DNA from 4 places in the Cupriavidus sp. FW306-1B-F12B genome. Region 3 is predicted to be linked to each of the others. Evidence: predicted binding sites of a transcription regulator. Region 3 holds the regulator's gene; each other region holds the start of a gene.
The links. Region 3 encodes sigma-54, which starts transcription at its own class of promoters, with help from an activator protein. Its sites were predicted from a motif close to TGGCANGNAANCTGCTTT; they were not measured.

Region 1: the regulator sigma-54 is predicted to act here: its motif matches at 1,519-1,536, upstream of AC3WLE_RS01765 (ammonium transporter).
Region 2: the regulator sigma-54 is predicted to act here: its motif matches at 1,502-1,519, upstream of urtA (urea ABC transporter substrate-binding protein).
Region 4: the regulator sigma-54 is predicted to act here: its motif matches at 5,498-5,515, upstream of AC3WLE_RS02830 (PQQ-dependent methanol/ethanol family dehydrogenase).

What each region holds. Positions count from the first base shown of each region.
Region 1 covers NZ_JBYSXC010000001.1:392,438-399,821, reverse strand. Annotated here, with positions in the region: gene AC3WLE_RS01770 (mechanosensitive ion channel family protein) at 1-71, opposite strand, end outside; gene AC3WLE_RS01765 (ammonium transporter) at 285-1,487, opposite strand; gene AC3WLE_RS01760 (HU family DNA-binding protein) at 1,996-2,277, shown strand; gene AC3WLE_RS01755 (acyl-CoA thioesterase) at 2,488-2,973, shown strand; gene AC3WLE_RS01750 (CreA family protein) at 2,989-3,471, shown strand; gene AC3WLE_RS01745 (acid phosphatase) at 3,505-4,347, opposite strand; gene AC3WLE_RS01740 (class I adenylate-forming enzyme family protein) at 4,395-6,143, opposite strand; gene AC3WLE_RS01735 (SDR family oxidoreductase) at 6,241-7,005, opposite strand; gene AC3WLE_RS01730 (arylamine N-acetyltransferase family protein) at 7,211-7,384, opposite strand, start outside.
Region 2 covers NZ_JBYSXC010000006.1:329,068-336,451, reverse strand. Annotated here, with positions in the region: gene urtB (urea ABC transporter permease subunit UrtB) at 1-36, opposite strand, end outside; gene urtA (urea ABC transporter substrate-binding protein) at 192-1,448, opposite strand; gene cyoD (cytochrome o ubiquinol oxidase subunit IV) at 1,806-2,174, opposite strand; gene cyoC (cytochrome o ubiquinol oxidase subunit III) at 2,174-2,818, opposite strand; gene cyoB (cytochrome o ubiquinol oxidase subunit I) at 2,824-4,797, opposite strand; gene cyoA (ubiquinol oxidase subunit II) at 4,812-5,771, opposite strand; gene AC3WLE_RS13500 (MaoC family dehydratase) at 6,373-6,849, opposite strand; gene AC3WLE_RS13495 (MaoC family dehydratase) at 6,882-7,325, opposite strand.
Region 3 covers NZ_JBYSXC010000009.1:58,122-65,505, forward strand. Annotated here, with positions in the region: gene AC3WLE_RS16620 (LON peptidase substrate-binding domain-containing protein) at 1-248, opposite strand, end outside; gene rapZ (RNase adapter RapZ) at 331-1,215, opposite strand; gene AC3WLE_RS16630 (PsiF family protein) at 1,334-1,726, opposite strand; gene hprK (HPr(Ser) kinase/phosphatase) at 1,889-2,860, opposite strand; gene ptsN (PTS IIA-like nitrogen regulatory protein PtsN) at 2,942-3,397, opposite strand; gene hpf (ribosome hibernation-promoting factor, HPF/YfiA family) at 3,854-4,204, opposite strand; gene AC3WLE_RS16650 (RNA polymerase factor sigma-54) at 4,253-5,734, opposite strand; gene lptB (LPS export ABC transporter ATP-binding protein) at 5,869-6,669, opposite strand; gene lptA (lipopolysaccharide transport periplasmic protein LptA) at 6,738-7,384, opposite strand, start outside.
Region 4 covers NZ_JBYSXC010000001.1:620,315-627,698, forward strand. Annotated here, with positions in the region: gene pqqA (pyrroloquinoline quinone precursor peptide PqqA) at 1-46, shown strand, start outside; gene pqqB (pyrroloquinoline quinone biosynthesis protein PqqB) at 179-1,096, shown strand; gene pqqC (pyrroloquinoline-quinone synthase PqqC) at 1,093-1,794, shown strand; gene pqqD (pyrroloquinoline quinone biosynthesis peptide chaperone PqqD) at 1,791-2,063, shown strand; gene pqqE (pyrroloquinoline quinone biosynthesis protein PqqE) at 2,035-3,186, shown strand; gene AC3WLE_RS02825 (c-type cytochrome) at 3,267-3,590, opposite strand; gene AC3WLE_RS02830 (PQQ-dependent methanol/ethanol family dehydrogenase) at 3,691-5,433, opposite strand; gene AC3WLE_RS02835 (quinoprotein relay system zinc metallohydrolase 1) at 5,635-6,606, opposite strand; gene AC3WLE_RS02840 (quinoprotein dehydrogenase-associated SoxYZ-like carrier) at 6,603-7,382, opposite strand.

The DNA.
Region 1 (7,384 bases), on a different contig from region 3:
ATCTTGACCCCGAATTCCGTCGCGTAGGTGACGACCAGGGCCTTGAGGTTATCGAAGGTAGTGGCATCCATCGGCGTATTCCTTTCATGTTGGTGTCCGGCCGGCCGCCGGCACAACATCCCCCGATTCAGCCGGCAGCGATGTGCTAGCCCTGCGCGCTGTTGCGGCGCAATACATGGGCACGGCAATTATTGAGACGCCGTACCGGAAGTGCAAGCAAATTATTGTTAAGACAAGCCGCTTCGCGCAGCTTGTCTATTTAAATCAGGACGGCCCGAAAGCCATTACCAGTTGGTTTCCCGTTCCGGCGTTGCCGAAATCCGGTGCAAGGTCAGGTCCGCACCGTTGAATTCGCCTTCGGCATCCAGCCGGATGCCCACCAACTTCTTCAGCGCGCCATATACCAGGGTGCCGCCGGCCAGCGCCACCACGATGCCAAGCACGGTGCCGATCGCCTGCGCGCCCAGCGACACGCCGCCCAGCCCGCCCAGCGCCCTGGCCCCGAAGATGCCCGCGGCAATGCCGCCCCAGGCGCCGCACAGCCCGTGCAGCGGCCACACGCCGAGCACGTCATCGATATGCCATTTGTTCTGCGCCAGCGTGAACATATAGACAAAGAGCGCGCCGGCTACCGCGCCGGTGATCAGCGCGCCGAGCGGGTGCATCAGGTCCGAGCCAGCGCACACCGCCACCAGCCCGGCCAGCGGCCCGTTGTAGGCAAAACCCGGGTCGTTGCGTCCGGCCGCCCAGGCCGCCAGCGTGCCGCCGGCCATTGCCATCAGCGAGTTGATCGCCACCAGGCCGCTGACCTTGTCGACCGTCTGCGCGCTCATGACGTTGAAGCCGAACCAGCCCACCGCCAGCACCCAGGCGCCCAGCGCCAGGAACGGGATGTTTGAGGGCGGATGGGCGCTGATGCGGCCGTCCTTCTGGTAGCGCCCGCGCCGCGCGCCCAGCAGCAGCACCGCGGGCAGCGCGATCCAGCCGCCCAGCGCATGCACCACCACCGAGCCGGCGAAGTCATGGAATGGCGCGCCGGCCACGCGCGTGATCCAGTCCTGCACGCCATAGCGCTGGTTCCAGGCGATGCCTTCGAAGAACGGATAGACAAAACCTACCAGTACGAAGGTGGCGACCAGTTGCGGGTTGAAGCGCGAACGCTCGGCAATACCGCCCGAGATAATCGCCGGAATGGCCGCGGCAAATGTCGCCAGGAAAAAGAACTTGACCAGTTCGTAACCGTTTTTCTGTGCCAGCGTTTCGGCCCCGGACATGAATTGCACGCCGTAGGCAATGGTGTAGCCGATAAAGAAATAGGCGATGGTCGAAACCGCAAAATCCACCAGGATCTTTACCAGTGCGTTGACCTGGTTCTTCTTGCGCACCGTGCCCAGTTCCAGGAAGGCGAAGCCGGCGTGCATGGCCAGCACCATGATGGCGCCTAGCAGGATAAACAGGGCGTCGGTGCCGGTCTTCCAGTTGTCCATAGTGACCTCATGCTCAAAATGGGAGCGTGGGTATGCAAAAAGCATTCCAGCAATGGCCGCATCCTGGTGCCACGTGCACCTTGTCGGGTAAAACCGCACCGGAATGCCGCGCACGGGCAGGGGCGGCGCTGTTGGCAGCGTTGCCGCTGGGATCGCCGTGATAGTGCGGATGCGCCGAAATGGCGCGCAACGGCGGCGCTGGCTGAACCGTTATGGTGCGACGCCCCATTTGTGGGAATTTGTCCTATGCTGCTGGTTTGCCCCAGGCGCGCGCCGGTCTGGCGTTGCCGCGCTGCGGGACGGCCCGGCAAAGCCGGCTTCTGGCAAGCGGGAAAAGCGTGGAAAATTGCCCGCTAACCGGCCTCAATCAAGGATTTGCGGGTTTTTTTGTCGCATTGGTGCCACTGGGGATTGCTCTACGCGCGACGGGCAGATTAGACTGCGCCGATCGATGGCTTTGCCGCGAGGCACGCACATCGGTGACGACGACCAACAAGGGAAATCAGCCATGAATAAAGGTGAACTGGTATCGGCCATCGCCGCGGAAGCAGAACTGAGCAATGCCGCCGCCGAGCGCGCGCTCAACGCAGCGCTGGACAGTATCAAGAAGGCAGTGGCAAAGGGCGATTCGGTGACGCTGGTGGGCTTTGGCAGCTTCAGCGCCGGCAAACGCGCCGCCCGCACCGGCCGCAATCCGCGCACCGGTGAAACCATCAAGATCCCGGCCGCCAAGACGGTCAAGTTCTCTGCCGGGCAAGGTTTCAAGGACGCGGTGAACAAGAAGAAGTAAGCAGTTTGCGTCCACAGCGTGAAAAGCGGCCTTGCAGGCCGCTTTTTTGTTGCCTGGCACGGCCCCGCCTGCCGATACCGGGCCGCCGCCGGCAACGGCGGGCACGATCCGGGTTAAACTGCCGGCGCCAGCGTTCCGGCGTGCCCTCAGGCAATGCCGCCATCGCAGGTTCGCCCCCGAAATCCCGCCCCCGCAATCCGTACCCGCATCATGAACGACCAGTCCCACCAGCTTTCCATGACCGTGCTGATGACGCCGGACATGGCCAACTTCTCCGGCAACGTCCACGGCGGCACCATCCTCAAGTACCTGGACATGGTTGCCTATGCCTGCGCCAGCCGCTACGCCGGCCGCTACGTGGTGACGCTGTCGGTCGACCAGGTGGTGTTCCGCCAGCCGATCCACGTGGGCGAGCTGGTGACCTTCCTGGCCTCGGTCAACTTTACCGGCCGCAGCTCGATGGAAATCGGCATCAAGGTGGTGACGGAAAATATCCGCAGCAAGCTGGTGCGCCATACCAACAGCTGCTACTTCACCATGGTGGCCGTGGACGACAACGGCACGCCGGCCGAGGTGCCGCCGCTGGAGCCGCGCGACGAGGTGGAGCGCCAGCGCTTTGCCGCCGCCCAGCAGCGCCGCGCGCTGCGCCAGGAAATGGAAAAACGTCACGACGACATCAAGTCGTCGGTGACCTGAATACCGACCCCCGCCATGAAGCGCAACTGCAATCGCATCCGCACGGTCCTGGCCGTCGCCTGTCTGGCGGCCGCCTCGGGCGCCCACGCCGAGGAGATCGGCAGCGTCAGCACCAATTTCCGCATGACCGGCTCCGACAAGGTCGTGATCGAAGCCTATGACGACCCCCAGGTGGACGGCGTGACCTGCTATGTGTCGCGCGCCCGCACGGGCGGCATCAAGGGCCAGCTGGGCATGGCCGAAGACCCGCCGGAGGCATCGATCGCCTGCCGGCAGGTGGGCACGATCGCCTTCAAGGGGCCGATCCGGCAACAGGACAACGTCTTCTCCGAACGCATGTCGATCCTGTTCAAGGCCCTGCACGTCGTGCGCGCGGTCGACCGCAAGCGCAATACGCTGGTGTACCTGACATACTCCGACCGCATTGTCAGCGGCAGCCCGCAGAACAGCGTCACCGCCGTGCCGGTGCCGGCCGGCACGGTCATCCCGGTGAAGTAACCCGTGCAGCAGCCGGCCCCGGCACCCGGTGGATCAGGGGGCCAGCGCCGCGCTCTCCGCCTGGCAGTCGCGCGACGGGCGCGCGCCGCTGGCGCGTGCCGCCGCCACTTCGCGGCGGGCCCGGTCCAGGTCGGCGCGGAAGGTCGGGTCGGCATGCAGCCGCGCCACCGTTGCCGCGGCCATCATGCGGCCCTCGTTGACATCGCTTTGCCAGTGCACGTTGCAGACCACGCGGCTCTGGCCGAACGCGCGCCCGCGCGCCAGGATGTCATTGGCGCGTTCCGGCTCGACCTCAGCCAGGATCAGCGCCCAGGCCCAGCCGATGGCGCTGTGGCCGGACGGGTACGAACCGTCCTTTTCCAGCTTGGCGGCCTCGGCCGGCGTGCACATCTGGGTCTTGTTGGCAACGAAGGGGCGTGTGCGCTTGTAGTGGTCCTTGGCCTTGTAGGTGGACAGGCCGGCATCGACCAGGCTGCGGCGCAGCAGGATGTTCAGGTACGGCGTTTCTTTCTCGCTGACCGGCACGCCCAGCGCGCAGGAGAATGCGCTGGCGGCCTGCGGGAACGTCAACACGGCATCCTCGCCAGCCACTTGCCAGCGCGGTGAACCGCGCAGCGTCCCGGCCTGCCGCGCGGCGTCCTCATCCAGCGCCAGCGCTGCCGAGCCTTGCGCCGGCGGCGCGGGCAGCAGCTTCAGGCTGTCCGGGCGCACATCGGCGGCCAGGTAGCCGGCAGGCACGCCCGGGCGCAGTTCCGGCACCGCGGACAGGTTGGTGCCGCCGGCGGCGCAGCCAGCCACCAGGGCGGCGAGTGCCACCGCGATAGTTGCCCGCACCGGGGCGGACGGGGAGTGGTCACGCTTTGCTTGTTCCGTCAATTTGTTGTTCCTTGTTGTTCTTGTCGAGTCGGCTGTCCTGCCGCAGCTCAGGTGGCAGCGTCGAACAGCTTGCGCAGGTTCGACTTCAGGATCTTGCCATTGGCATTGCGCGGCAGCATCTCCTGGTAAATCAGGATACGCACCGGCACCTTGAATGCGGCCAGCCGGGTGCGCACGAAATCCTGCAGCTCGGCCTCGCTCGCCTGCATGCCGGGCTTCAGGCTGATCACCGCGGCCGGTTCTTCGCCCAGCGTCTTGTGCGCGAGCCCGACCACCGCGGCATCCATCACCGCGGGATGCTCGTACAGGGTGCTTTCCACTTCGATGCAGTAGATGTTCTCGCCGCCGCGGATCAGCATGTCCTTCATCCGGTCGACGATATAGACGTAGCCTTCCTCATCCAGCCGCGCAATGTCGCCGGTGCGCAGCCAGCCGTCGGCAAAGGTCTGCGCCGTGGCCTCGGGCTTGTTCCAGTAGCCGCGCACGACATTGGCGCCGCGCGCCATCAGCTCGCCGGTCTCGCCGGGCGGCAAGGTGCGGCCGTGTCCGTCCACCACCTTCATCTCGCCGATCGGCAGCGCCGGGCCGCTGCTGTCCGGGCGCATCACGTATTCCTCGGCGCTGTGGCTGGTGAAGGTGGACGACGTTTCCGTCATGCCCCAGCCGATGCCGGGAGCGGCCAGCGGGAATACCTCGCCGATGCGCCGCACCAGTTCGGGCGATGCCGGCGCGCCGCCGTAGTTGACGTTCTCCAGCGAGGACAGGTCGAAGCGGCCGCGCTCCGGATGCTCCAGGATCTGCCATGCGATGGTGGGCACGCCGCCGGCCGCGGTGCAGCGCTCGCGCTCGATCAGCTCCATGCCGCGCAGCGCGTCCCAGCGGTGCATCAGCACGATCTTGCCGCCGGTGGCAATGGCGCCGTTGAGCACCGCCATGCAGCCGGTGACGTGGAAGAACGGCACCGCCAGCAACATGGCCTTTTGCGGTGCGGCGGGGTCCGGCGCGGGAATCGGCTCGCCCCGGCGCAACAGGTTGCGGCTCGGGCTGAAGCTGCCGGCAACCGCCACGTTGGTGGAGTTGCGGTGCGTGCCGAGCGCGCCCTTGGGTTTGCCGGTGGTGCCCGAGGTGTAGAAGATGGTGGCGTCGTCGTCCGGATCGATATCGACCTGCGGCGGCGCCTGGTCTGGCAGCGCGGCCCAGTCAGCCGGGCTGCCGATCACGCTTTCCAGCGGGGCCACGCACGGCTCGGCCGCGGTGCCGCCGGCACGTGAGGCATAGACGCGTTCCAGTGCCGGGCAGCCCGGCAGGTGTTCCAGGATGCGGTCGAGCCGTTCGGCATCGACGATCGCCACGCGGCTGCCCGAATCGGCCAGGCCGTACTCCAGCTCGGCCCCGGTCCACCAGGCATTGAGCGGCGTCACGATGGCGCCGGCCAACAGCGCGCCGTAGAACGCCACCGGCCATTCAGGCAGGTTGCGCATGGCTACGGCCACGCGGTCGCCCTTGCGCACGCCGTCGCGCACCAGTGCATGGGCCAGGGCGATGGCGGCGCGACGGAAGGCATCGTAGGAGACGCGCTCGTCCTCATAGACCACGAAGGTGCGGTCGGCAAACGCGCGCGTGTTCAGCAACAGCTCGCGCAGCGTGGGCGGTGCGTTCTTCCAGACGGTGGTGGGGATGCCGCGGATCACGCGCGTTTCGGTTTCGAACGGCGCGCCGGGCGCGGTAAGCCGGGCGTGGGCCTCGGCCAGCGACATGACCGGCCAGGTGCCGGCCAACTGCGGATTGCTCGACATGACTGCCTCCCGGAACTGCACTGCAGGTTGAGGGAAATGCAGGAAAGCGGCGGGCGCCGGCCTCAAGGCCGGCGCCCGCAACGCTGGGGCCAGACGCTCAGATGGTCACGCCGCCGTCCACGACCAGCGCCTGGCCGGTCATGAAGGTGCTGGCTGCCGACGCCAGGTAGACCGCCGCCCCGGCGATCTCGACGGGTTCGCCGATGCGGCGCAGCGGCGCGCCCTGGGTGGACTGCTTGTAGCGCTCGGGATCTTCCCACAGCGCGCGCGCAAAGTCGGTCTTGATCAGCCCCGGCGCGATGCAGTTCACGCGCACGTTGTGCGGCCCGAACTCGACGGCGAGGTTGCGCGCCAGCTGGAAGTCGGCGGCCTTGGAGATGTTGTACACGCCGATGGTGGGCGAGCCGCGCAGGCCGCCGATCGACGACACGATGATGATCGAGCCGTCCTTGCGGTCGATCATCTGCGGGGCCACCATCTGGATCAGCCAGTGGTTGGAGATGACGTTGTTGTCCAGCACCTTGCGGAACTGGTCGTCCGACACGCCGCTCATGGGCCCGTAGTACGGGTTGGACGCGGCATTGCAGACCAGCACGTCGATCTTGCCGAAGGCGCGGTTGGTCTCGTCGACCAGGCGCTGCAGGTCGTCCTTCGAAGAAATATTGGCAGGGACCGCGATCGCGGTGCCGGCGCCGTGGCGGGCGTTGATGGCATCCACCACTTCCTGGCAGGCCTCGATCTTGCGCGAAGAAATGACCACCTTGGCGCCCTGGACGGCCATCTGCTCGGCGATGGCGCGGCCAATCCCGCGCGAGGAGCCGGTGACGATGGCAACCTTGCCCGTCAGATCAAACAATGACATGGAGTCTCCTGTATGGCTGCGCCGGCGTCAGGGGCCGGCTTTGTCCTGGCGACGCGCCCGCAGGCAGCATCGCCGGGACATTATGGTGGCGCCGCTGGCCTCAGTCCACAGGCCCGGGTGCCGCGCGCCGGCCATATCAGGATTCTTTCTGCGGGCAATGCGCGCCGTGCATGGCAGGCATGCTGCATAGCAGAATAATGGCGCCTCAGGTGCCGGAGGATGCCGTTGCGGGCGCCAGCAGCGCTGGCAGGGCGTCGGCCAGGCCACGCCGCAGCTCATCGTCCAGCAGCACGCCAAAGCGATCCGACAAGGCCCGCACCACGGCCTCGGGCGAGGCCAGCCGGGTTCGGCGCACGGCGCCGTCCGGTGCGCGCTCGGC
Region 2 (7,384 bases), on a different contig from region 3:
CCATGGCAGGATGGAAACGGATAAGGGATTGCGCATAGGTGCTGGCGAGTTGCGGAATGAGTGTTTGGGGAGAAGGCAGGTGTCCATGACGAAGCGAGTGCCATCTGGCTGGCAAGCGCCTGCCCTCTCCCCCAGCCCCTCTCCCGCAAGCGGGAGAGGGGAGCCAACCGGCAGCGGGTGGCCCGGCTTACTTACATCACCTTGTCCGGCTTGCCTTCGTTACCCGCGATGAACGGGCTCCACGGCTGCGCGCGCACCGCCTTCGGCGTCTTCCACACCACCGAGAACTGGCCGTCGCCCTTCACTTCGCCGATCATCACCGGCTTGTACAGGTGGTGGTTCTCGCCCATGGTCAGCGTGAAGCCGTCCGGTGCCTTGAAGGTCTGGCCGTACATGGCGGCGCGCACCTTGTTGGTGTCGGTGGTGCCGGCCTTCTTCACGGCCTGCGCCCACATATGGATGCCCACGTAGGTGGCTTCCATCGGGTCGTTGGTCACACGCTTGTCGCCGCCGGGCAGGTTGTTGGCCTTGACCCATGCCGCCCACTGCTTGCGAAAGGCGTCGTTCTCGGGGTTCTTGACCGACATGAAGTAATTCCATGCGGCCAGGTGGCCCACCAGCGGCTTGGTATCGATGCCGCGCAGTTCCTCCTCACCCACCGAGAACGCCACCACCGGCACGTCCTTGGCCTTCAGCCCGGCGTTGCCAAGCTCCTTGTAGAACGGCACGTTGGAGTCGCCGTTGATGGTGGAGATCACCGCGGTCTTGCCGCCCTGCGAGAACTTCTTGATATTGGCGACGATGGTCTGGTAGTCGCTGTGGCCAAACGGGGTGTAGACCTCTTCGATGTCCTTGTCGGCCACGCCCTTGCTCTTCAGGAAGGCGCGCAGGATCTTGTTGGTGGTGCGCGGGTAGACGTAGTCCGTGCCCAGCAGGAAGAAGCGCTTGGCGCCGCCGCCTTCCTTGCTCATCAGGTATTCCACCGCCGGAATGGCCTGCTGGTTGGGCGCTGCACCGGTGTAGAAGACGTTCTTCGACATCTCTTCGCCTTCATACTGCACCGGGTAGAACAGCAGCGAGTTCAGCTCTTCGTAGACCGGCAGCACGGATTTGCGCGACACCGAGGTCCAGCAGCCGAAGGTCACCGCGACCTTGTCCTTGGTGATCAGCTGGCGCGCCTTTTCCGCGAACAGCGGCCAGTTCGAGGCGGGATCCACCACCACCGGCTCCAGCTTGCGCCCCAGCACGCCGCCGCTCTTGTTGATCTCGTCGATGGTCATCAGGGCCACGTCCTTCAGCGATGTCTCCGAAATGGCCATGGTGCCGGACAGCGAGTGCAGGATACCGACCTTGATCGGTTCCTTGGACTGCGCCATGGCCAGCGGGCTGGTACCGATCATTGCCGCGGCGGCTATCGCCGACAGCTTCAGCATGTCACGTCGTTGCATTTGCAGCTCCCGTTTATGGTGTTAGTCAGGGACTACGCTCCCCGGGTGATGCTTCTGCAACTAGCGTGCCATGGAGGCAGGCCGCCTGATACCCACCGCACCCCCGGCAGATGGCGTGCTGGCGCGGCGCGCAGGCGCTGCCGCCGCCCGCGATCGCGCATCCGCACCAGAGCAGTGCAGGCGGCGCACGCACCACTCCCGTGCATCTGCGCAATTCCGTGCGGGCGGCATGCGCAAGGCACCAGGCGCTGCGCGTCCCCGCACCAAGGCCGGGCGTCATGCCCCAAGGCAGGCGACGGGCAAAAAAAAAACGGGGCCCCTTGCAGGGCCCCGCTCTCGATGCCAGGACGTTGGTCCTTACATCACCATCATGTTGGCATTCAGGTTGTGCATGATCCACAGCGAACCCGCCACCACGATCACCAGGATCAGCGCCGTGAACAGCAGCGCGATCACGTTGCTGCGCTGCTCGGACGACGTGTCCAGGTGCAGGAAGTACTTCAGGTGGACCAGGATCTGGACCGCGGCCATGCCGAGGATGATCCAGAGGATGGTGCCCTTGTCCATGCTGCCGTCCATCACGAGCTTGAACGGGACCACGGTCAGGATCACGGCCAGGATGAAGCCGATTGCGTACGACTTGAAGCTGGCGTGGGTGTCATGACCCGCGTGCGAGTCGTGCGAATCGTGGGCGCCGTGCGCCGCCGGTGCGTTGTGTTGTGCCATCACAGATGTCCCATCAGGTAGACCACGGTAAACACGCCGATCCAGACCACGTCCAGGAAGTGCCAGAACAGCGACAGGCACATCAGGCGCTTGCTCAAGGTCGGGGTGATGCCCTTCTTCGACAGTTGCCACATCAGCACGATCATCCACAGCATGCCGCTGGCGACGTGCAGGCCGTGGGTGCCGACCAGCGTGAAGAACGACGACAGGAACGCGCTGCGGCCCGGGCCGGCGCCTTCGGCGATCAGGTGATGGAATTCGTTGATTTCCATCGCCATGAATGCCGCGCCCAGCAGGAACGTGATGCCGAGCCACACCTGCACGCGGCTCAGGCTGCGGTTCTGCAGCGAGATCATCGCCATGCCGTACGTGATCGAGGAGAACAGCAGGATGAAGGTCTCCACCAGCACGTAGTTGAGCTCGAACAGCTCCTTCGCCGACGGGCCGCCTGCCAGTTCGCCGCGCAGCACGGCGAAGGCCGCGAACAGTCCGGCGAAGATGATGCAGTCGCTCATCAGGTAGATCCAGAAGCCATACACCGTATTGGCACTGGTATCGTGGTGCGCATGGTCATGGCCATGCGCGTCGGCTTTGGCCGGTGCGCCGGCCTGCGCGGGGATGCGGTCTAGGACTTGAGTCGACATGGTTCTCAGGCTTGCGAAGCAATGCGCTGCAGATGGCGCGTTTCGATCTGCTCGACCTCGGTGGCCGGCACGTAGTAGTCGATATGGTCGTCGTTGCTGCGGTGGATGAACGCCCACACCATGCCCACCAGGCCAACGATGGCCATCCACCAGATATGCCAGGTCAGGGCAAAGCCGAACACCAGGCTGAAGGCGCCGATGATGAAGCCCGCGCCCGTGTTCTTGGGCATGTGGATCTTCTCGTAGCCTTCGGTCGGCAGCGTCTCGCCACGGGCCTTCATGTCGGAGAACGCGTCCAGGTCACGCACCACCGGGGTGTGCGCGAAGTTGTAGAACGGCGGCGGCGACGAGGTGGCCCACTCCAGGGTGCGGCCGCCCCACGGGTCGCCGGTCACGTCGGCCAGCTTCTTGCGGTCGCGGATCGACACCACGATCTGCAGCACCTGGAAGAAGATGCCCAGCGCCACGAACACCACGCCGACCACGGCCAGGTACAGCCACGGCGTCCAGGCCGGGTTGTCGGTGTGGTTCAGGCGGCGGGTCATGCCCATCAGGCCCAGCACGTACAGCGGCATGAAGGCGAAGTAGAAGCCGACCAGCCAGCACCAGAAGGCGCACTTGCCCAGCCGCTCGTTCAGCGTGAAGCCGAACGCCTTCGGCCACCAGTAGGTGATGCCGGCCAGGTAGCCGAACAGCACGCCGCCGATGATCACGTTGTGGAAGTGGGCGATCAGGAACAGGCTGTTGTGCAGCACGAAGTCAGCGGCCGGCACGGCCATCAGCACGCCGGTCATGCCGCCGATCACGAAGGTGATCATGAAGCCCAGCGTCCACAGCACCGGCGAGGTCATCTGGACCCGGCCGCGGTACATGGTGAACAGCCAGTTGAAGATCTTCACCCCGGTCGGGATGGAGATGATCATGGTGGTGATGCCGAAGAACGCGTTGACGTTGGCGCCCGAGCCCATCGTGAAGAAGTGGTGCAGCCACACGATGAACGACAGCACCATGATCGCGGCGGTCGCGTACACCATGCCCTTGTAGCCGAACAGCTTCTTGCCCGAGAACGTGGCGATCACTTCAGAGAAGATGCCGAACGCCGGCAGGATCAGGATGTACACCTCGGGGTGGCCCCAGATCCAGATCAGGTTCACGTACATCATGGCGTTGCCGCCACCGTCGTTCGTGAAGAAGTGGGTACCGACGTAGCGGTCCAGGCCCAGCAGCGCCAGGGTCACGGTCAGCACCGGGAAGGCAGCCACGATCAGCACGTTGGTGCACAGCGCGGTCCAGGTGAACACCGGCATGCGCATCAGCGTCATGCCCGGGGCGCGCATGCGCAGGATCGTCACCAGGAAGTTCACGCCGGTCAGCAAGGTGCCCAGGCCCGAGATCTGCAAGCTCCAGAGGTAGTAGTCCACCCCCACGCCCGGGCTGAAGTCCAGGCCCGACAGCGGCGGGTAGGCCAGCCAGCCGGTCTTGGCGAATTCACCGACGCCCAGCGAGACATTGACCAGCATGGCGCCCGACACGAACAGCCAGAACGACAGCGTGTTCAGGAACGGGAAGGCCACGTCGCGCGCGCCGATCTGCAGCGGCACGACCAGGTTCATCAGGCCGGTCATCAGCGGCATGGCCACGAAGAAGATCATGATCACGCCGTGGGCGGTGAAGATCTGGTCGTAGTGCTCGGGCGGCAGCACGCCGGTCGCGCCATTGGTGGCGAGCGCCAGCTGGGTGCGCATCATGACCGCGTCGGCGAAGCCGCGCAGCAGCATGATCAGCGCGACCAGGCAGTACATCACGCCGATCTTCTTGTGGTCGACCGAGGTGAACCACTCGTTCCAGAGGTAGCCCCACTTCTTGAAATAGGTGATCGCGCCTAGCAGCGCGGCACCGCCCAGGGCGACGCCGGCCAGAACGACCATGATGATCGGCTCATGAAACGGAATCGCCGACAAACTCAACTTGCCAAACATCATTGCTCCCAGGATTACGCGCCCGCCGGCTTGGCCGGCGTGTTCATCGACAGCTGCTCTTCGCCGAGGGTGTTGCGCGACGTGCAGATCGGGCCGCCCTTGAACCCGTCGGCGGCGAGCGCCGTGCCGCTGTGGTCCATGTACTTGTGCAGGATGTTGTGGAAGAGCTTGTCTTCCACCTTGCCGTAGTACGTGACCGGCTCCTTCTCGCTGGGTTGTGCCAGCGTCTTGTAGCCTTCAACGCCCAGTTCGGTGGACGAGGCGCGAACCTTGGCGACCCACTGGTCGAACTCATAGTTCGACATGGCGACCGCCTTGAACTTCATGCCCGAGAAGCCGCCGCCGCTGTAGTTGGCGGACACGCCGTCGTAAGAGCCGGCTTCGTTGGCGATCAGGTGGAGCTTGGTCTCCATCCCTGCCATGGCGTATACCTGGCTGCCCAGTTGCGGGATGAAGAACGAATTCATGATCGAATCCGAGGTGATCTTGAAGTTCACCGGGGTGTCGACCGGGAAGGCGATCTGGTTGACCGTGGCGATCTTCAGTTCCGGATAGATGAACAGCCACTTCCAGTTCAGCGCCACCACCTCGACGGTGACCGGCTTCTTGCTGGATTCGAGCGGCTTGTACGGGTCCAGGTCGTGCGAGGACTTCCAGGTGATGATGCCCAGCGCAATGATGATCAGGCAGGGGATCAGCCACACCACCACTTCGATCGCGGTGGAGTGCGACCAGTCCGGCTCATAGCGCGCCGAGGTATTGGACGCGCGGTACTTCCAGGCGAACACCAGCGTGAGCACGATCACCGGCACCACCACCAGCAGCATGAGCCAGGTCGCGATCAGGATGATGTTCTTGATGTCGACGCCGACCTGCCCTTTCGGGTCGAGCAGCGTCATGTTGCAGCCGGCGAGCAGGAGCAGGCCAAGGCAAGGCAGGAACCGCGTCCAACGCGGCAGTATGGGTTTCTTCATGTCACGACTGGTTTGGTTACACCGCGCTTCGGGCAAAAGCGTGGCTAAACCGCCTGATGCTCGCGCAAGAGGCGTGGGGCTGAGGGAAAACCGGAAGGACGTGTCCTTAGCTGGCGTTGCGGTCGGGCGGCGGATCGAACGCCGGGGGACCATGCGGCCTTGCAACGCCATGAACACGGAAGGACAACTGACTGCGTGCGCTGCAGGCCCTGTAGGACCTTGCCGGCGCTGCGGCACCTGGCCGAAACCGCGAACGGTCCCGGCTCAGCACAGCGGCCGGGTAGCGTTGGAATACGAGGTTTTTGCACTTCCCGACGGACTTGCCTTCATGGCAAGCGCGGTTTTCGGCCGGGGAGCGCAACACGTAAAACATCGTGGGCGCGACTGTACCGCAACGCAACATTAGGGGTAAACCCAACGGCACAGAACACACTGTTCAGCAGAACGGACAATCGACGCACAAATCCGCGAAGCAGCATTTGACCGGCATCAACGTCACAAATCGGTTCCTAAAAATGCAGAAAGCCGCGCATTAGGCGGCCTCCGGGGTGCGACATGCCTGTGTGGCATATTGTCGCACCGCGTCAAAACTGCGTATCCGTCACCCGTAGCGGCGCGTGATCGACTCGGCGACGCAGACCGGACGGTCGCTGCCCTCGCGCTCCACCGTCACTTCCCAGGTGGACTGTGCCCCCACCAGTTCGGGCGACTTCGGCAGCGGATCGAGACGCTCGACCTTCAGCAGCTTGATGCGCGCGCGCAGCTTGCTGCCCACCGGCACGGGTGCCGTGAAGCGCACGCGGTTCAGGCCGTAGTTGACGCCGATCTTCGACGGCATATGCAGCGCGTTGTGCATGAACTTTGGCAGCAGCGACAGCGTCAGGAAGCCGTGGGCGATCGGGCCGCCATAGGGCGACTCTTTCTTCGCGCGCTCCACGTCGATGTGGATCCACTGGTGGTCGCCGGTGGCATCGGCAAACTGGTTGACCTGCTGCTGGGTCACCTCGATCCAGTCGCTTACCGCGACTTCCTGGCCCTGCAGGCCTTCCAGTTCTTCCAGCGTTGCGATGGTGCGCATGTCGATAGTCTCCTCGTGACGATAAAGTGTTCTTAAGCGGGGCGGCGGCCGTACATGCCCATGCCCTTGACGGTGCAGACCAGTTCGCCGCGCTGGTTGGTGGCTTCCCACTGGGTGTGGACCACGCCGCGGTCCGGCTTGGACTGCGACGGCCGGGTATCGAGCACATTCAGCACGACGGTGAGCGTGTCGCCGGCGTAGACGGGCTTGAGCCAGCGGATCTCGTCCACGCCGGGAGAGCCCATGCTGGCCGACTTGCCGGTGGTGCTCAGCACCAGCAGCCGCATCATGATCGAGCACGTCATCCAGCCGCTCGAGATCACGCCGCCATAGATGCTCTTGGCCGCGGCTTCCTTGTCGATATGGAACGGCTGCGGATCGTACTGGCGGGCAAAGGCCAGGATCTCTTCCTCGGTGACGAGGTACGAACCCAGTTCGCGGCGGCTGCCGACTTCAAAGTCCTCGAAATACAGCATCGGTTGTCTCTCTGTAGTGATTGGCGCCAGGGCGCTAAGTTTGCTCAGGCGATGATCGC
Region 3 (7,384 bases):
ACCGGTTCCGGCACGGTGGGCTGGTCCGGCCGGGCCACTTCCTCGCCGCTTTCGATCAGGCAAACGCCAAAGGGCGTGTTGTCGCGCAGGCAGTTGCGCACCATGTCGACATAGCGCGCCTCGAACACGCGCAATGGCAGCCGTCCACCGGGAAACAGCACGGTGTGCAACGGGAACAGCGGCAGGTTGTCGAGCGTCCGCGGCGGATCTTCTGATCCCGTGGGACGGTAGAGGTCGGTCGAGGACATGCAGTGCCAGCTTGGGTATCGCGCAGCAATGGGCCAGCCGGCCAACGCGGCGCGCAGATGCCAGTTGGCAGTCCCGCCTGCGTCAGCCCGCCGGTGCGAGCTCTCGGTGTCTTACCAGCACATTACCATGCGCCCGGAAGTAGTTGGCAAGCCTTTCCGCAATATAGACCGAGCGATGCTGGCCGCCGGTGCAGCCGATCGCGACGGTCAAGTAGCTGCGGTTGTCGGCAATGAAGCTTGGCAGCCACTTTTCCACGTAGGCGCGGATATCCTCGGCCATTGCCAGCACCATCGGCTGGGCCTGCAGGAAGTCGATCACCGGCGTGTCGCGCCCCGTCAGCGGGCGCAAGGCCAGGTCGTAATAGGGGTTGGGCAGCGAGCGCACGTCGAACACCATGTCCGCATCGCTGGGCACGCCGTGCTTGAAGCCGAACGACTCGAACAGCAGCGTCAGCCGCTGGCTGTCGTCGCGGATCAGCTCCTTGATCCAGCTGCGCAGCGTATTGGTGCGCACATTGCTGGTGTCGATGCGGTGCGCGGCCTCGGCCAGCGGGCTCAGCAGCGCGCGCTCCATCTCGATCGCTTCCATCAGCGCGGTGTCGTTGAAGGCGGGTTCACCGCCCGGGCCCGGCACGCCGTCGGTACGGACCGAGAGCGGGTGGCGGCGGCGCGTCTCGGAGTAGCGCTGCACCAGTGCATCGGTGCTGGCGGTCAGGAACACCACCTCGACCTGGTGCTCCGCGGCCAGCGCGCGCACGGTGTCGGGCAACTGGTCGAGCGACTCGCGGCTGCGGATGTCAGTGGCGACGCCCAGGTGCGTATAGCCCTGGCTGTCGAGATAGCGGGTCAGTTCCGGGATGAACTGAGCCGGCAGGTTGTCCACGCAGTAGTAGCCTGCGTCTTCGAGCACGTTCAGTGCGACGGACTTGCCGGAACCGGATATGCCGGTGATGAGGATGATGCGCATAGCACCTGAAGCATAGCATCACGTGATGAAGGCGTCATGACACCACGCGCAAAAGCAAGCATGGCGAACCTCGCGGTTCGCCATGCTTTTGGCGTCAGCTTGCTGAGCTGGTTGCGGCTCAGGCTGCCTTGGACAGGCATTCCTTCATGTAGGCCTTGTATTCGTCACCCTTCTTGCCCTTGCCCGACTTGCTGCAGGAGGCCATTTTCTCCTGCTGGGTCTTGGATGCGCCCTTGGACAGGCATTCCTTCATGAACGCCTTGCGTTCGTCGCCCTTCTTGCCGGCGGCTTGCGTATTGCAGGCCTTCATCTTGTCCTGCTGGGAATTGGCTGCGGGCTTGTCCGGGTTAGCCGGGGTGGCAGGCGTGGCAGGCATGGCCGGTGTTGCCGGGGCGGTGGCCGCTGGCTTGGCTGGCGTGGCGGGGGTTGCCGGCGTGGCAGTGGTCTGCGCAAATGCGCTGGCGGCGATCATCGGGGTGACCAGCGCGCACATCGCGATCAGTTTCTTCATGCTTGCTCTCCTGGGTGTGGAAAACTTCATGGCCGCGCGCCATTGCCGGCGTTGCAGCTTCCGTAACGGGCGCGATGCCCATTACAGCACAAAACGGAGCATGCCTGAAGAACGTTGACGTTCTGCGTCAACGTCGTTGTAAGCAAATGAAAACGCTGGCGCTCAGAGCAGGCGGCCCTGGCCGCGCGAAACCGCATCGGCCTGCATCGCGGCGCGCTGCCGGTCCATGAAGTCGCGCAGCGTATCGATGCCGCGCAGGCGCAGGATGGTGTTGCGCACCGCGGCCTCGACCAGCACGGCCAGGTTGCGCCCGGCCGCCACCTGGATCTTGACCATGTGGATCGGCAGGCCCAGCACGTCGAGGTATTGCGAATCGAGCGGCAGCCGCTCGAACTCGCCGTCATTGCGACGCACCAGCTGCACCACCAGCTTGATCTTCATCTTCCGGCGCACCGCGGTCTCACCGAAGATGGTCTTGATGTCGAGCAGGCCCAGGCCGCGTACTTCAAGCAGGTTCTGCAGCAGCGGCGGGCAGCGGCCTTCGATGAAATCCGGCCCCAGGCGCACGAAGTCTACGGCATCGTCGGCTACCAGCCCGTGGCCGCGCGAGATCAGTTCCAGGCCCAGTTCGCTCTTGCCCAGGCCCGATTCGCCCATGATCAGCACGCCCATGCCCAGGATGTCGAGGAATACCCCGTGCATGGTCACGCGCGGCGCGGAGATACGCGACAGGTACAGGCGCAGGTGGTCGATCACCGCGGCCGACGACACCGGCGTGGTGAACAGCGGCGTGGACGAGCGCGTGCAGCGCAGTTCCAGGTCGGGCGGCGGCTCCATGCCGTCGGCGATCACCAGGAAGGGCGGCTCCAGCAGGATCAGCTCGCCCATCTGGCGCTTGCGGGTCTCGTCGTCGAGCCGCTGGTAATAAGTGATCTCGGGCTTGCCGAGCACCTGGATGCGGTTGGGGTGGATCAGGTTCAGGTGGCCCACCAGGTCGGCGGCGGAGGTGGCTTCGCGGGCGAACTCCACGTCGAAGGCGCGGTCCGCACCTTCCAGGCCGGCCACCCACGAGAGTTTGATGTCGGCTGCGTTGTCGTCGAAGATGGACTGGGAGGTGACGCCGGTGAGTTCCATGCGGTATGACTGGTGGGGCGGTTTGCGAAGCGCCTCGGCGCCTGCCCGGTCTGGTGCCGGCCCGCTTGGGGGGTCAGGGGATCAGGGATGCCATGCGATCAGCAACTGATGGACGGCATCGGGCGTGGGCAGCGTGGCCAGCCCTTCACGCATGTCGCGGTCGGAAAGCAGTTGCGCGATTTCGGACAGGATTTCCAGGTGCTGCTGCGTAGCCTGTTCGGGCACCAGCAGGAAGATCAGCAGCGATACCGGCTTGCCATCGGGAGATTCGAACGGAATTGGTTCGGCCAGGCGCATGAACGCGGCCAGCGGCTGCTTCAGGCCCTTGATGCGGCCGTGCGGGATTGCCACGCCGGCGCCCAGGCCGGTGGATCCAAGCGACTCGCGCGCGAACAGGTTGTCCGTCACGATGGCGCGCGCCACACCATGGTTGTTTTCGAAGAGGAGCCCGGCCTGCTCGAACACACGCTTCTTGCTGGTGACGCTGACGTCGAGGGTGATGTTGCCGGGTGGCAGCAATTTGGCCAAACGATTCATGGGCGATGCGCAGGATTTCAGTTAGCGGGCGGACCGCCCCGCCGGGCAGTGGGCTGGCTCCGGCCTGCCGTTGGCCTGGCCGGAGGCGTCCGGCCCATTATAGAGCAGCGACTACTCCCGCATTGTGCAGCGCAACGGGGCAAGCCGGTGCAGAACGATACATGGTGATGCAATCGTGCCTCCGCGGCGGGGAGCCGGTGCACCGGTGCGGGGCACGGCCAGGATTCCCTCTCTTTGTATGGCGCAGCATACACCTTGGCGCAGCGCTTGCGAACACCCTTGCTCATTCGGGTGAAAAGCATTGGCTCCGGCGCCACAGCCGGGCCGCGCCGCCAGTGCGGGCGCGGCATGCCGGCGGCAACCGGGAACGCGAGGGCGCAAAAAAGCCGCGCTTCATGGCGCGGCTTGCCTGTTCAATCCTGATTCAGCAGCCCGCTGCGGGGCTGCCGGGCACGGTCATTGCTGCATTTGCGCTGCGGCCATCTGGTACTTGACCGCTTCGCGGTCGTGGCCTTGCACGCGATCCTTGTAGCGGATCACCTGACGGTCCAGCTTGTCGACGAGTGCGTCGATCGCTGCATACAGGTCTTCGTGATGCGCTTCGACAAAGATGTCCTTGCCCTTGAGATGTAGATTGATTTCCGCGTACTGACGCCGGTCCTTTTCCTTATGGTTGTCGACAGAGAGCAGCACACTAACGCCAATGACTTGATCGAAATGCCTGACGATTCGCTCCAGCTTCGTTTCCACGTACTCACGCAGAGGGGGCGTGATGTCCAGGTGGTGTCCACTGATCTTGAAGTTCATAGCGCTTCTCCTTCTGAAAGAGCCTCACCAGGCAGGCGGTGGGCTCGGCTACAAAGACTTGCGGAGATTGACTGCGGGGATCTTCAGGGCTTCGCGATACTTGGCAACGGTGCGGCGTGCGACAACGAAGCCTTGTTCGCCCAGCAGTTCGGCAATGCGACTGTCGGAAAGGGGATTCCTCGGGTCTTCGGCTCCTATCAGTTGCTTGATCAAGGCGCGGATGGCCGTTGATGAAGCCGCGCCACCGGTTTCGGTGGACACGTGGCTGCCGAAGAAGTACTTCAGTTCGAAAGTACCCATCGGCGTTGCCATATATTTATTGGTCGTCACCCGGGAGATGGTTGACTCGTGTAAACCCAGTGTATCGGCAATCTCCCGCAAAACCAAGGGGCGCATGGCGATTTCGCCGTGGCTGAAAAAGTTCTTTTGACGCTCGACAATGGCCTGCGAGACACGCAGGATTGTGTCGAACCTCTGCTGGATGTTCTTGATCAGCCAGCGCGCCTCCTGCAGCTTCTGCTGCAGCCCGGCGGTGCCGGACTCACCCTTCGCGCCACGCAGGATTTGTGCATACATGTCATTGATGCGCAGCCTCGGCATCACATCCGGATTGAGCTGCGCGATCCAGCCGCCGCCACCCTTGCGCACGAACACGTCCGGCACCACGAAGTCCGCCTCCGGGCGGCTGTATGCATGGCCGGGGTAGGGCGCCAGCGAGCGGATCAGTTCGTGTGCGGACTTCAGCGCCGCTTCATCGACCTGCAGCGCCTTCTTCAGCCGCGTGTAGTCGCGTACTGCGAGCAACTCCAGGTGGTTGGTCACGATGTTCAGGGCCAGTTCGCGCTGCGGGTGCGTCAGGCGCCGCAACTGCAGGGCCAGGCACTCGGCGGCGTTGCGCGCGCCCACGCCGGGCGGGTCGAAGCTCTGCAGCAGCGTGAGGATGGCGTGGACTTCCTCGATCTCGAACTCGAGTTCTTCCGGCAACTCCGTGCAGATTTCCTCAAGCGATGCGCTCAGGTAGCCATCATCGTCGAGTGATTCGATCAGGAAGATGGCCAGGCCCTTGTCGCGCGCGGAGATCTTCAGCGGCGTGAGCTGTTCCATCAGGTACTCGCGCAGCGTGGGCTCGGCTTCACGCAGCTGCATCGGCGTTTTTTCATCCTCGTCGCCCTGGGGGCGGCGGGCAAAGTCGTCCAGGCTCCAGTCGCCGCTGCCATAGTCGTCGCCGTTGCCGCTGTCGCCATAGCTGTCGTCGTCAGCCGCGCCATCGGCGCGGGCCTCGCCATTGCCCTGCGGCTCTGCCGGCGCGGGCGCCGGTGCGCTCTGCAGGTTGACCGAGCCGTCGGCCGCAACGCGCAGCGGGCTTTCGATCCAGTCGTTCTCACGTTCGAGCAGAGGGTTTTCCGTCAGCGCCTGTTCGACCTCTTGCTGCAGTTCCAGCGTGGAAAGCTGCAGCAGCCGGATCGACTGCTGCAGTTGCGGGGTCAGGGCCAGATGCTGGGAAAGGCGGAGCTGTAGCGACGGTTTCATGCGACCTATTCTATGCGCATCTTTCCGTTGTTGGAACGGAAATTGCTATCGCTTATGCGGTCTGATCGCTGCTGGCTGTGGCAGGCCCACGTGCGCCCGCGAATAGGCCTGCCGCTCCATGGCAGGCCGCTGCATCACATGCGGAAGTTCTCGCCCAGGTAGACGCGCCGCACTGCGTCATTGGCGATGATTTCCTCGGGCTGGCCCGCGGCCAGCACCGTGCCTTCGCTGATGATGTAGGCGTGGTCGCAGATGCCGAGCGTCTCGCGCACGTTGTGGTCGGTGATCAGCACGCCGATATTGCGCGCCTTGAGGAAGCTGACGATGCGCTGGATCTCGCCCACGGCGATCGGGTCCACGCCGGCGAAGGGTTCGTCCAGCAGGATGAAGCGCGGCGACGACGCCAGCGCGCGCGCGATTTCCACGCGGCGGCGCTCGCCGCCCGACAGCGACAGCGCCGGGTTGTTGCGCAGGTGCGCGATCTGCAGGTCGTCGAGCAGCGAATCGAGGCGGCGCTCGATCTCGGCCTTGGCCAGCGGCTTGCCCTTGTCCAGCTGCAGCTCCAGCACCGCGCGGATGTTCTCTTCGACGTTGAGCTTGCGGAATACCGAGGCTTCCTGCGGCAGGTACGACAGCCCCATGCGCGCGCGCTCGTGGATCGGCAGGCCGCTGATGTGGTCGCCGTCGAGCACGATATCGCCTTCGTCCAGCGCCACCAGGCCCACGATCATGTAGAACGACGTGGTCTTGCCCGCGCCGTTGGGCCCGAGCAGGCCGACCACCTCGCCGCTCTTCACGTCGAGCGAGACGTCCTTGACCACCGTGCGCGAGCCATAGCGCTTCTTCAGGTGGCGCACGACCAGGGTGCTGCCGCCGGCAAGGACGGTGGAGGCTTCGACGGAAGGCTTGTCGGCGATGGTTGCGGTATCGGTCATTGGCACAGTCTGGCGTTCAGGCGTTTCCGGCGCCGGCCGCATGCGATGCACGCAGCCGGCGCCAGGCGTCAGGGTTTGTTGGCAGGCGCGGGCGCTGGCTTCAGGTCCAGCGGCGAGCCGCTGCTGCCCGTGGCGCCGGCCTTCTGGTCCTGGCGCGGCGACAGCACCGCGCGTACGCGGCCGGACGGATTGGCGGCCGCGGCGTCGCCGCTGCCGCCGCCGGCAGCCGTGTAGAACTCCTTGCGGCTGTCGTAGGTCAGCACCGCGCCGCGGATCTCGTCGACCTGCTTGGCGCCCTGCAGGCGCGCCATGCGGGCATTGCCGATCAGCTTGGAGTACTCCTGCTTGCCGTCGTACTCGATGCGGTCGCCCCAGCCGTCGATGTATTCGTCGACGCCTTCGCGCTTCTGCCGGATGTAGGCCTGCTTGCCCGGCTTGGCGGTGGCCACCGCGAACTGGTAGCCCTCGGGATCGGTGCGCAGTTCGGCGGCGTCGGACTTCAGGATCATGGTGCCCTTGGTCAGCACCACGTTGCCGGTCAGCGTATAGATCTGCTTGACGTCGTCGTAGCTGGCGTTGTCCGCCTCCAGCACCATCGGCTTGTCGCGGTCCGCGCGCTCGGCCAGGGCGGGCTGGGCCAGCAGGCCGAAGGCCATGGCCAGGGCGAGCAGGGCCGGGGCGGTGCGTCGACGGGACGATGTCGTCAGGGAAGCAG
Region 4 (7,384 bases), on a different contig from region 3:
GCTGCGGCTTGGCTTTGAAATCACGATGTACATCGCCAACCGCTGAACGTGCCACGGTGCCTGCGACCGGCGCTGCGCCGACAGGCAAGCCGCGGACCGCAAGCACAACCAACGCAGGCAGGCGCCAGGGCTGGCGCCTGCCCCGTGAAGCCATGACCCAACACCAAGCGCTCACGCCATGACAAGCATCCGGGTACTGGGGTCGGCCGCCGGCGGCGGCTTTCCGCAGTGGAACTGCAACTGCCACAACTGCGACGGCGTGCGCCGCGGCACGGTGCGCGCCACGCCGCGCACACAATCCTCGATCGCGCTGACGGGCGACGGGCCTGATGCCATCCTGGTCAATGCCTCGCCCGATATCCTGCAGCAGCTGCGCCAGGCACCCGCGCTGCAGCCGGCGCGCGCGCCGCGCGACACCGCGATCGCGGCGGTGGTGCTGATGGATGCGCAGATCGACCACGTCACCGGCCTGCTGATGCTGCGCGAACACCGCCAGGCGCTGCCGCTCTATGCCACCGCCGCCGTGCTCGACGACCTGGGCGCTGCCTTCCCGCTGACGCGCATCCTGTCGCACTACTGCGGGCTGCAGACGCATGCCCTGCCCTGCGACGGCACCGCGTTTTCAGTCCCGCCGCTGGACGGCGTGACACTGACGGCGATACCGCTGGAGAGCAAGGCCCCGCCCTACTCGCCCAACCGCCACGCGCCGCGCGCGGGCGACAACATCGGCCTGCGCATCGAAGACCGCCGCAGCGGCCGCAGCGCCTTCTATGCGCCCGGCCTGGGCCGCATCGACGACCACGTCTTTGCCGAGCTGCACAGCGCCGACATCGTGCTGGTCGACGGCACTTTCTGGCGCGACGACGAGATGCAGGCGCCGGGCTTTTCCGGCAAGAGCGCCGCCGACATGGGCCACCTGGCCCTGTCCGGACCCGGCGGCATGATCGAGGTCCTGGAGCGGCTGCCCGCCAGCCGCAAGATCCTTATCCATATCAACAATACCAACCCGGTGCTGGTGGAAGACTCGCCGGAGCGCGCGGAGCTGGCGCGGCACGGCATCGAGGTCGCGTACGACGGCATGGAAATCGCACTATGACATCTGCCATCCTCCCCATCGCCTGGACCGAGGCCGAGTTCGAGGCCCGCCTGCGCGCCATGGAAAGCGGCTACCACATCCACCATCCCTTCAACCAGCGCATGGCGGCGGGCCAGTGTTCGCCCGCGCAGATCCGCGCATGGGTGGCCAACCGCTTCTACTACCAGGACAACATCCCGCTGAAGGACGCCGCCATCCTGTCCAACTGCCCCGAGCGCGACACCCGCCGCGAGTGGGTGGTGCGCATCCTTGACCACGACGGCACCGACACCCAGCCCGGCGGCATCGAGGCCTGGCTGCGCCTGGGCCAGGCGGTGGGCCTGGAGCGCGAAGCGCTGCTGAGCCACCGGCACGTGCTGCCCGGGGTGCGCTTTGCCGTCGATGCCTACGTCAACTTTGCGCGCCGGGCGCCGTGGCAGGAAGCCGTGTGCTCGTCGCTGACGGAGATGTTCGCGCCTGCAATCCACCAGGAGCGCCTGGCCGGCTGGCCCACGCATTACCCGTGGATCGAGGCCGCCGGGCTGGACTACTTCCGCTCTCGCATTCCGCTCGCGCAGCGCGACGTGGACCATGGCCTGCGCGTGACGCTGGGCCACTTCCGTAGCGCGGCGCAACAGCAGCGTGCCCTCGACATCCTGCAGTTCAAGCTCGACGTGCTCTGGTCGATGCTCGACGCCATCCAGCAAGCCAACCCATGACAGCCAGCACGCAAGACCTCGCCAGACCGACCCTGCACCGGACCTTTCGCCTGCAATGGGAAGCCTCCCAGCAAAGCTGGGTGCTGCTGTACCCGGAAGGCATGGTCACCCTCAACGACAGCGCCGCCGCGATCCTGCAGCGCTGCGACGGCAGCCACACGCTGGACATGCTGATCGACGACCTGCAGGCCGCGTTTGGCGTGCAGGGCATCGCCCCGGAGGTACATGCCTTTGTCAAACATGCGATCGAACGCGGCTGGCTGGTCTGAGGCCGCGCCCGGCCCGCCGCTGTGGCTGCTGGCCGAGCTGACCTACCGCTGCCCGCTGCATTGCGCCTTCTGCTCCAACCCGGTGGACTATGCCCGGCATACGGCCGAGCTGAGCACCGCGCAATGGTGCGACGTGTTCAGCCAGGCGCGGGCGCTGGGCGCGGTGCAGCTCGGGCTGTCCGGCGGCGAGCCGCTGCTGCGCAAGGACCTTGAAGTACTGGTCAGGCATGCGCATGGCCTGGGCTTCTACACCAACCTCATCACCTCGGGCGTGGGCCTGACCGATGCCCGCCTTGCCGCCCTGCGCGATGCCGGCCTGGACCATATCCAGCTGTCGTTCCAGGACTCCACCCGCGAGCTCAACGACTTCCTGTCCAGCACGCGCACCTTCGACCTGAAGCAGCGCGTGGCGCGCATGATCAAGGCGCACGGCTACCCGATGGTGATGAACTGCGTGCTGCACCGGCATAACCTGCCGCATGTCGGCACCATCATCGAGATGGCCCTGCAGATGGGCGCCGAATACCTGGAACTGGCCAACACGCAGTACTACGGCTGGGCCTGGGAGAACCGGCTGGCGCTCCTGCCCACCCATGAGCAGCTGCGCGAGGCCGAGGCCGTGGTCCGGCAGTACCGCGCGCGTATCGGCAGGCAATGCCAGATCCTGTTCGTAGTGCCTGACTACTTCGAGGCGCGGCCCAAGAAGTGCATGAACGGCTGGGGCACCACCTTCCTTGGCGTGGCGCCGGACGGCACCGCGCTGCCCTGCCACGCGGCGCGCATGCTGCCGGGCCTGGCGCTGCCCAACGTCGCCACGCAGGGGCTGCGCGAGATCTGGACCGAAAGCGATGCCTTCCGCCGTTTCCGCGGCACGCAGTGGATGCAGGAACCCTGCCGTTCCTGCGACCAGCGCGAGCAGGACTACGGCGGCTGCCGCTGCCAGGCGTTCCTGGTCACCGGCGACGCCGCCGCCACGGACCCGGTGTGCGAGCGCTCCGGCGCGCACGACAAGGTCAGCGAGATCGTGCTGCAGGGCCGGCTGGCCGTGGCGCAGGCGCGCGAGCAAGCGATGGTATTTCGCAGCGATGGCAACTCGCTGCGGCTGAGCAGCGGCCAGCGCTAAGAAAGGGAAAACCCCGGCATGGCAGGCGCCAGCCGGGGTTCCTTGCCGGCATGCCGGCATCGTCCAGACAGTCGCCGGCCTCAGCTGGCACTCAACACCCACTCCGCCAGCTTCTTCGCATCGTCCTCAGCAAGGCTGCCATGCGGCGGCATCGGAATCCGCCCCCACGCGCCCTTGCCGCCTTCGCGGATCTTCTTCGCCAGCCGCTCCGCCGCCTCGCTGTCGCCCTTGTACTTGGCGGCCACCTCGGCAAACCCCGGCCCCACCAGCTTTGACTGCATGCCATGGCAGGAAAAGCAGCCGCTCTTGTCGGCCAGGGCCTGCATGTCGGCGGCCGTGCCGGCCAGTGCCGCGCCCGGCAGCAGCGCCGAAGCCACCGCCAGCGCCATCCATTCCTTCTTCATACCTGAGTCCCGTTTCATCCTGTTGCACCCGCGCCCGGCGCGCGCATCGCACCCATGATGCGATGCGCGCGTGCGCCGGGCAGTGTCATCTCCCGCCAGCTCAGCTCTTGTGCAGCTTGAACACCCACACCGAGCCGCCCTGCTCCAGGAAATTCACGCGCTTGGCCACCTCGCCGCCCCACAGCGGCACCGCGCCGCCCCAGCCGGACACCACGGCCACGTACTGCTCGCCGTTCTCTTCCCAGGTGACCGGGGGCGCCACCACGCCGCTGCCAGTCTGGAACTGCCACAGCTCCTTGCCGGTCCTGGCGTCGGCCGCCTTCAGGTAGCCTTCCGGCGTGCCCCAGAACACCAGCCCGCCGGCAGTGGTCATCACCCCGCCCCACAGCGGCGCGCTGTTCTTGACCTCCCACATGATCTTGCCGCTCTTGGGGTTGATGGCCCGCAGCGTGCCGATGTAGTCCTCGTTCAGCGGCTGGATGGTGAAGCCCGCGCCCAGGAAGGCAGCGCCCTTCTTGTAGCTGATGGGCTCGTTCCAGATATCCATGCCCCACTCGTTGGCGGGCACGTAGAACAGGCCGGTCTGCGGGCTGTAGGCCATCGGCTGCTGGTTCTTGCCGCCAAGGAAGCCCGGCGCGGCAAACACGGACTTGCCCTTCTTCTCGTCGCTGCCGGCGGCGGGGTCGCCGGGGCGGCCTTCGGCGATGTAGTTGGGGCGGCCGCTCTTCAGGTCGATGCCGGTGGCCCAGGTGATCTTCTTGACGAAGGGGAAGGCGTTGACCAGCTTGCCGCTGGCCGCGTCGTTGACGTAGAAGAAGCCGTTGCGGTCGGCCTTGCCGCCCATGCGCTTGCCGTCCAGGTCGAAGGTCACGAACTCATTGACGCCATCGAAATCCCAGCCGTCGTTCGGGGTGTTCTGGTAGTGCCAGGCGATCTTGCCGGTGGCGGGATCCAGCGCCACCGTCGAGGCCGAGTAGAGGTTGTCGCCCTTGCGGATATGGCTGTTCCACGGGCCCGGATTGCCGGTACCGAAATACACCAGCCCGGTGGCCGGATCATAGGTGCCGCCCAGCCAGGTGGCGGCGCCGCCGGTCTTCCAGGTCTCGCCCGGCCAGCTTGCGTTGGCGGTGCCGGTCACGCCGTTCTCGGTCTTGTTGCCGTCCTTGTCGTACTTGTAGCCCATATGGCCTTCCACCACCGGCCGCGACCACACCAGCTGCCCGGTCTTGGCATCGCGTGCGTCGACCCGGCCCACCACGCCGAACTCGCCGCCCGAGATGCCGGTCAGCACCATGCCCTTGACGATCATGGGCGCCGCCGTGTACGAATAGCCGGCGGCGTAGTCCTCCAGCTTCTCCTTCCACACCACCTTGCCGGTCTTCTGGTCCAGCGCCACCAGTTGCGCATCGAGCGTGCCGAAGATCACCAGGTTGTCGTAGAGTGCCGCACCGCGGTTCACCACGTCGCAGCACGGCATGATGCCTTCGGGCAGCCGGTGCTCATACTTCCAGAGCTTGCGCCCGGTCTTCACGTCCAGCGCATAGATGCGCGAATACGAGGCCGTCACGAACATCTTGCCGTCATGGATCAGCGGCTGCGATTCCTGCCCGCGCTGCTTCTCGCCGCCAAACGAGAACGACCACGCCGGCACCAGCTGCCCGACGTTCTTCGTATTGATGCGCGACAGCGTGGAATAGCGCTGGCCTTGCGGGCCCATGCCCCACGACAACACATCGCCGGGGCTCTTTGCGTCGTTCTCGATCATGGCATCGGTCACTGCCGCCTGCGCGGCCAGACTGGCCGCGGCAGCCGCAACCGCCATCACTACTCGTAACGTCCTCATTGCCATCTCCTCTCTTGTTTTGGGTTTCCCTGGTGCGCCACTGCGCCACACACCAGACATGCCTTTGGCAAGTCCCATGCCAGTCGCATCCCCGCACCAGCACGCCGGTTGCGGCCCGGTTGCGTGATGCCAGCCGTGCCAGCGCGCAACACTGCGTTGCAGCTGCTCCAGAATTGAACAGCCCGCCACGGCTGGCCGGCGTCAGTGGCCAAGCGCGCTTTCCTCGCGCGCCGGGTAGAGATGTCCGACGTTGCGCAGGTACTCCGCGGGCATCGCGGCCCAGTGCGCATAGGGCTGCGGCACCGGCATCGCCATGACCTCGGCCAGGTCCCGCCCCTGCGCCGCGGCCTCGCGCAGGCGCGTATCCAGCCATTGCAGGTAGCCGCGCGTCTGCGCGATGGCCTCTGCGCCGCCGCCGGCCGCAGGCACTGGCCCGTGGCTGGGGACCAGCACGCGCGCCCCGCTGTCGGCCAGCAGCGCCTGCAGCCGGTCCAGGCTGGCCAGCCAGCGGCCGATATCCGCGTGCGGCGTGGTCGGAATGCGTTGCCGGAACACCAGCCCGCCGGCAAAGACCACGCCCGCGCTGTGGTCCAGCACCACCAGGTCGTCGCCGGTATGGCCGTCCAGGCGCACCAGCTCCAGCGTATGGCGCCCGATCGTGCGCCGGCCCGGCGCCAGCGCGTGGGCAGCCGGCGCGGGCTCGGTGCCGCGCATCCAGTCGCCGCACAGGCGGTAGAGGTTGTCGGCATAAGCGGCACCCTCGCGCCGCGCCCCGTCGATGGTGCCGGCCAGGGCGCTGCCGCCCACATCGGCATAGGCCTGGTTGCCGAAGAAATAGTCGGGATGCAGGTTCAGGTTCAGCACCAGCCGCACCGGGGCGGCCGTGACCGATGCAATCGCCTTGCGCTGCTGCTCGCCATACAACCGCGACGGGCCGGTGTTGATCACCACCACGCCGTCGCCGGTGTCGATAAACGCGGTATTGATGATGTTGCAGCCGTTGCCGGGCGCGAAGTCGGCATTGGCGCCTTCCAGCAGCCACACGCCCGCGGCGATCTCGCGCGGGGCCAGGCGGTAGTCGGGAGGCTGCAGCACGGCCTGCTGGGCGAATGCCGGCGGCACGGGCTGGCCCGCCAGGCATAGCAGCAACCACAGTAGTACGCGTCGCTTCATGGCCACACCCGCGCGGCGATGCGGTTGCCGTTGTTGTCGTGGCCGGCCACCGTCATGCCCGGCTGCACGGCATCGCGCAGGTCGAAGGAGAAGATCGGGTTCTCGGCAACCGGCTCATGCAGCGTCAGGCGCAGCAGCGGCTGCCGGGCCGCGTCGGCCAGCACCAGGGTCTCGATATGGAACGCCGGGATGCCCGCCGCCAGGCCGGTATCCATCGGATGCATCACGCGCAGCCGCACGCGCGCCGCGGCCCCGCCGAAGCCCGGGAACACGCGCGCGTCCACGCGGTTGAGCGTGCGGCTCCAGCTGCCGTCGCGGCGCGTGGCGCCAGGCACCGTGCAGCCCCCGCCGCCGGCATCGACCAGCACGCTGCCGACATGCCAGGTGCCATCGCGCGTGCGCGCCGCCACCCGCACCGGCGAAGCCCGTTCCAGCTTGAAGCGGAACGACAGCGACGGGCGCACCCGCAGCGGTTCGAACGCCAGCACCTCGCGGATCGGGTTGCGGTCCACCGCCACCACGATGCGATCCACTTCGCCCAGCGCCGAGGCATCGAAGGCGATCGGCACGCGCATGGGGTCTTCCGCAAACGCCGGCCCGGTCACCCTGACGCGGCTGTCGAACACCACCGGGCCAGCCTGCAGCAGCTCCTTGTGGATCCAGGCCCATTGCGGCGACTGCAGCGGATCGCCGTGCGCGATGACGGCGCCGTCTGCCGCGGCAGCCGCTACCGCCGGACTGGCCATGCCCAGAGCGGCCGCCATCAGCAGGACCATGC